DNA from 2 places in the Picrophilus oshimae DSM 9789 genome. Region 2 is predicted to be linked to the other one. Evidence: riboswitches for the same ligand, from Rfam matches in the RefSeq annotation. Region 2 holds a riboswitch; the other holds the start of a gene.
The links. A riboswitch is a leader RNA that binds a small molecule or an ion and turns the genes downstream of it on or off. The one in region 2 is predicted to bind thiamine pyrophosphate.
Positions count from the first base shown of each region.

Region 1: it holds a riboswitch for thiamine pyrophosphate, as region 2 does, so the genes downstream of both, B8780_RS06995 (MFS transporter) here and B8780_RS05690 (MFS transporter) in region 2, are expected to answer to the same signal.

Region 1 is NZ_FWYE01000004.1:103,538-106,957, reverse strand. Features, by position in the region: gene hutU (urocanate hydratase) at 1-316, shown strand, start outside; gene B8780_RS07000 (hypothetical protein) at 342-872, opposite strand; gene B8780_RS06995 (MFS transporter) at 903-2,132, opposite strand; TPP riboswitch at 2,155-2,257, opposite strand; gene B8780_RS06990 (hypothetical protein) at 2,336-3,420, opposite strand, start outside.
Region 2 is NZ_FWYE01000003.1:50,218-53,637, reverse strand. Features, by position in the region: gene B8780_RS05700 (3-hydroxyacyl-CoA dehydrogenase/enoyl-CoA hydratase family protein) at 1-51, shown strand, start outside; gene B8780_RS05695 (uracil-DNA glycosylase family protein) at 89-1,051, shown strand; gene B8780_RS05690 (MFS transporter) at 1,045-2,226, opposite strand; TPP riboswitch at 2,215-2,317, opposite strand; gene B8780_RS05685 (outer membrane protein assembly factor BamB family protein) at 2,412-3,420, opposite strand, start outside.

The DNA.
Region 1 (3,420 bases), on a different contig from region 2:
AAAGGATCTTTACAATAAAATAATAGGAAACTACATACAGGAGGGCAGCCTTCAAAGGATAAACAATCCACCATTTGACAATGCAAGCGATACAAACCTTGCCAATGAAATGAATGCAATAGCAGTTTACAGCAATTACATGCCATCCACGGCAAAACCTGTGCCGCCGAATGTAAATTATACAGTAATAGCAGATAATACAATAGTTGAAGAGCAGATAGGAATATGGCTTGCAAATTCATATAATAATTACATGTCAAATAATACATTCATAAACGTTGAAACCGATGTATCAAGTCATTATGGTATATCATAAATTAAATTATAATTTAATTTTTTATTTAATCAATAAACTCAAGGTTTACATTATCCATTAAAAGCCTTTTAATATCATCATCGTCCGTAATAATCTTTTCATATGAAAACATTGATAAAATCCTTAAAAAATAATCATTTAATACCATCCTTTCTGCATCTTCAAGTGTTAATATGCCGTTCAGCTCCGTTGATGAGAATAATCTTTTAAAAACAGATTTTTTGCAGTTAAAAGGCAGGAAATGTATAACGGCAGGATCCCTATAATCCCTTAAAACGTCATATCTTTTTAAAACCTCCTCGGGATTCTCATCGTATATTGTCTCAGGACCTATATATGAATAATCAACGTATATAACAGGAGGTTCCATGGATCTCGTTATTACGTAGTTTTTATCTATTACAAAGATGTTTTCAGGATCTATCTCCGCATCCTCTATTTCAAGATTGCCTTTAATATTTGATGAACCAGGCACGGTATAGCATGAATCCATAAATGGATCAATCATTGAAAACCTCTCCAAAATAGATTCCCTTATGTTTTTTATATCTTCCATGGACAGAAAATAATGAAAAATATTTAAAATTCACGCATAATCTATATTTATATCCCTTGTCTCATTGCCCTTTATGAGCCAGAGAACAGAGGCAACGGCTCCAAGAAGCCATAGAATTACATTGTATAGTATGAACTGATAAAGTGTAAACGTGCTTGTTAAATCAACGGAAATTGCATAGCCTATCATTGGGGCAAGCCTGACAATACCCATAAATGTTCCACGGTACCTTGTCGGAAACAGCTCAGGTTCAAGCGTTGTCCTTGATGCCCAGCCAAACTCACTCATCATCATGTTTATAAAAAGCAGTGGCAAAAATATGAACATGTTCCTTAAATATGGGACAAGGAAGAGTATTATTAACGTGCTTATAAAGCCGCCAATGTATGAATATGCAGTGTAAACCTTTCTGCCCCTGGAAATCAATGGTGCAGCGATAAAACCAGCAGCGGATGCGCCCAAAAGTGCAACGAAGATTATCATTTCATCCATGTATGTTGATGGAAATTCGTATGGTCCTATTACATATGCCATCAGTCCAAAGGTTATATACTGTGATATGCCTATTGCAGCCAGAAATAAAAATCTGCCAAGGTACTGCCCTCCAGAGATCTTGCCAGTGCTTGTTCCGTTTGAATCGATGTATAATTTTTTCTCCTCCACTTTTGCAGCGTCAAATCTTCCCCTTGAGTTAAGCCATCTAAACGATTCTGGCAGGTTCACCCTTGCAATCACCATTATAACAATTAATATAAATGCGGATACCAAAAGTGCGTATCTGTCCATTATGGATGTGTAGACAATTAAAAAAAGTCCTGTGATTATTGCGCTGCCTATATTGTTAAAATCTGATACAATTGTTAACCATTTTGCACGTGATCTTAATGGCGAATCCTCGGCTATTAATGATAACGATGGCATCTCCTCACCGCCAACACCAAACTCTGCAAGGACAAGGCCTATTAAAAGTGTGTAGAATACATAGCTAAATGCAATGATTATCACGCCAATACCGTAAAGACTCATGGTCATTATAAAGACCCTTTTTCTGCCAAGGATGTCTGTTAATAAACCCATTGTAAAGTTTCCAAGAGGTGCAAAGATCGGGCCTATTAAAAGTATTATAACCTTTAATTTCAATGGCAGTGCATGTATTATTGCACCCGAGGCTGCAAGGGGCCCTATTGTTGCTATGATCCCCCATATTGTAAAGCTTGCCGAGCTGGAAAGCAGCATGAAGCGCTGATTCCTGCTCAGCATTTATATCCCCTTTTATATATCAAGAATCCCATTGGCTATCTCCCTCCGCCGGTATTACCCGGATCAGGTTCACGGGTCGATCCCTTGGATCCTCTCAGCCATTAATGGCTCCCCGGTAGCTTTTTGCTACAATCATTTATTTAATTGTAATATAAAAACTTTTTACCCTTCTAAAATATATTAAAAAAATATTTTTAAAAGATTTATTTACGTTTTAAAACAATAAATGTTAATGCAAGCAATGCAACAACTATTAAGATTCCCGGGACTATAATATTATATGTATTTGATGATTTTACAACCTTATTATCCATGGTCTGGTTTACCATTGTATTTCCATGGCTTCCAGGGAGATTGATATAAACATTGTTTCCATTAACAGTGTAGTTACCTGAAATTTTGTTACCATTATAATATGCAATATAATTATAATTTCCATAGGGCTCGCAAAGTTTTATGCTTCCTGAGACATGGTAACCGTTTCCATTAACTGAGAGATTCCAGCTGCCCGTTCCATTAAAGTAAACCGCGTATGTGATCTCAAGGAATTTTATCTCTATTGAGTTCGAATTTCCTGAATTAACCGAGCCGTACTGATTATAGGCTATATACCTTGAATAATCCGGGGTGTATATGCTATATGAATAGTTATTCCCGGGAAGCCACATTGATATAACATTTCCATCTGTATGGTATTTTGATCCAAAGACATCCAGGTACCATGGAGTTCCGTAGGGCAGACCACGCTCCATAAAGCTAAAGTAATGCGCCGGACTGTTGTATATTAAATATCCTGGCATTCCTGATGGAAGGTATGTCAGTGTTCTTACCCATGTAAAGTTTATTGGATTAACAGAATTTATCTGGTCAAAGAAGATTATTGGTTCCGGTGTTATTGCATTATCCTTCTCTGATATTTTGTTTACCAGCCCTGAGGCATTGTACTGTGACCCATATAAATTATCTTTACCTATTGTAAGGCTCCATAAATAATCCCCATAATTAAGCCCGGCAGTCTCACCGATTGGATCTGTAATGCCTGCCTGTGAGTTTGTCTGAGCGCAGAAGCGGCCTATGCCCTCAAGATTCTTATTGATGTTATATACTGAACCCAGGCCATAACCATGGAAGTCATAAGGTTTGTTTGTATAAACCGGTGGATAAATATTTCCATATGCCTGTACTGTAACATATGAGAATATTTCTTTTGAATACATGAATGGACAGTTGTTTTCAGAGCCCGTTGGTGTGTATTTAAGTCCATTGTTGATAATTAAACTTCCCTGCG
Region 2 (3,420 bases):
GGAATCTCCGCATTTCTGTCAAAAAGAAAGCCTGACTATAAGGGTCATTAAATTAAAAATTATTAATACAATCTTTTTATTCTTATTAATGGACGAGTACAGTTATGGTATTATTATATACAAAAAAGATGTTGAGTATGAGTACCTTGTTCTTTTAAGGTCAGAGGGCTGGCTTGATTTTCCAAAGGGGCACATAGAAAAAAACGAGGATGAATTTGATGCGGCGATAAGGGAAACGTTTGAGGAAACAAACATAATGATAGACAAAAATGATATTGAAGCCTTCTTTTCTTATACAATGAACTACTCATTTAACAAAGGCGATGAAATTATAAACAAGCATACAAAGATGTTTCTTGCAGAGTACAATAATAACGAGATAAAAATTTCAAAGGAGCATGTTTCTTATGAATGGCTGAACTATCACGAGCTTCTGAGGAGGCTAAGATACATAAACCAGAAGGACATGGTTTATTACGCGGAAAAGTACCTTACAAGAAGGGATGCAATTAACGAGATAAACATGGAATACATGAAGCTACCTGATATGATAAAGACCTGGAGGCTCAGCAGGAATTTTGTTCCAGGCGAGGGTAATTACAATGCAGAGATCGTTTTCGTTGGCCAGGCGCCAGGAAAAACTGAGGATGAAATGAAAAGACCATTTGTTGGCAGGAGCGGAAGGATATTAAATTCCATGCTTTCAATGATAAATATAAACAGGGAGAGCGTTTACATAACAAGCGTTGTTCAGTTTTACCCTGAAAAAAATAGGGTTCCGGATAAATCTGAAATAGATGCCTGTTTTCCATATCTGAAGAGGCAGCTTGATGTAATAAGCCCCAAGATCATAGTAATTCTTGGAAGAATAGCAGCACAGTCTTTGCTTGGGATCAATGACATAAAAAATAACCATGGAACGATTATAAACAAAAGATATTTTATTACATATCATCCTGCGGCAGCGTTGAGGTCAAAAACCGTGCTTAGCAAAATGGAGAATGATTTTATAAAATTAAAAAATGAGATTAACAGAATAAAAAATCAATGAATTAATATATTATTTGTTTCCCTTCCATAGAGCATGTATATTACTGCACCTGCAAAGCCTATTAAATATATGATGAGTAAATAGTATGCATAAACCGTAATACTGCTATTATAAAGCGCGAATACTGTGAATATGTATATTAAATATCCAATGGATCTAACAATGCCAACACCGGTGCCCCTAAATGACGTTAGAAAATTTTCAGGTTCCAGCATGCCACGTGCCATCCAGCCAAACTCACCTGTGACGCCATTGATTATTAATATTATTATCAACAGGGAAATGCTAAAAAGCACATCTTTTAGAAATATCACAAGGAAAAGCCAGGATACAAAAAGACCTGTGAATCCAAACAGGGCAAGATTTTTCCTTTTTGAGCGGCCAAGAATTAAACCTGCAATTATACCTGTGAGAGACTCGGCAAGAACCGAGAAAAATATTATTATTGCAGAATATTTTGGAAACTCGAATGGACCAAGCACAAGATCAGAGAATGCAAAGCCAACTATTATTGCAATGCCCATAAAGCCAAGCGGTAAGTATCTAAATAAGTTTTTATCAGGCTTTTCTTTATGATATGCCTCCCATCTTATGCTCTCCCTGATTTTTAACCTTGAAAAGAATGCTATTATAAAACCCAGTATTGCAATTATTAGCAGTGATACCTTTTCATTGTATAATGAGTAATTTACAAAGATGAATATTCCTGCCATTATGGTTATTGCTATATTTGCCATGTTTGTTGTTTCTGCAATGGCCGTGCCACGGTAGCGTTTTGGCAGCATCTCGGCAATGTATGCAAGAGAAACAGTTTCATCACCGCCAAGCCCAAATTCGGCCATGAAGATTCCAGGTATTATTAATAAAAGCGAATATGAAAGTGCTATTATTAAAAGACCTATTGCAGTAATGACTACAGTTAACATGAATAAGCGCTTTCTGCCAAAACGATCTGAGAATATGCCGAGAAAAAGATTACCAAATAGCAGACCTGCAGGTGATGTGGCTATTATAAACACATCATATTTAACAGGTATAAAAGGCCATGTTGTTATCAACGGCGCTATGCTCAGTGCAACGCCCCACATAAAAAATGAGGAGGCGAGTGCTATGATTGAAACACTGTCAAGATAGTCCCAGCTTCTTTTTTCATAAATGTCGACATTCAATTCCACTAAAATCCCTCCGCCGGTATTACCCGGATCAGGTTCAAAGGGTCGATCTTTTTAGATCCTCTCAGCCTTTTCGGCTCCCCCATAGACATATTTTAAAATATTATATATAAATTTTCTATTTTTTTATGTAAAATAAGTTTTTATTATAATTTAAATGAAAAATATTGATGAAAATTTTATATTATTTATATACCTGGATCTATTTCAGTAAGCGGTAAGGCTGTAACCCAGCCGTATGAATTTGTTAAAAACATTGTGTTTCCTGCTATTACAGGATTTACTATTCCAAACCTGCCGCCTATGTAATACTTATTTATTAAAGATCCTGTGGTTGCATTTATTGCGTATATGTATGAATCAGCACCGACAAATAGAACGCCATTATAATAAACAGGTGATCCCCTTGGGCCTCCTGGTGATTTTGGTGGCAGATGCACATCCGGCAATCTCAATGACCATGCTATTGTTCCATTGTTTGCATAAAGTGCAACAAGGCTTCCGGTGGATTGATCCCCGGTGTAAACCATGTTATGATAAATTAATGGTATGCCGCCCTTAAATGCCGGTGGAACATAACCACGACCTATGTTTGTCTCCCAGACAACACTTCCATTTACAGCGTTTATTGCCATTGTCACAGTATCGACCCTTCCTGAGGTTGAGTTATAGTTTGCTATTGCGGATTGATATATCATTCCTGTTTCAGGATCGACCGCAAGAGGTACATCGCCCATGCCGGTATCATATGGAACGTATGGCTTTTTCATTGATGTTTTCCACAATACCCTGCCATTGGTACCATTTACTGCTATAATTAAACCGTGGGGTGCACCAACAAATGTATAACCTGCTATAAATTCTGTTGTTCCATTTGGAAGGACGTAATATGTAACGCTGCCCATGTTGTCAAAGAAGCCACCGAAGTGATCTGACCATAAAACCTTACCTGTCGTTGCATTTAATCCAATAAATTGGCCGCCGCCATCGGCGTATGCAATTATACCGTCATGAACTGCTGGTGATGGCATTGTTTCTCCGGTTGTAAAGTTCATCCACAGTAATTTACCGTCTGTTGCATTAAATGCGTATATTGCACCGTAAGTTAAACCACGCCTTACCTTATTTGATTCATTGTGAAGTGCATGCTCTATCTGTGCAAAGCTAAAACCCGTGTCCCCAACGGTAACATAAACA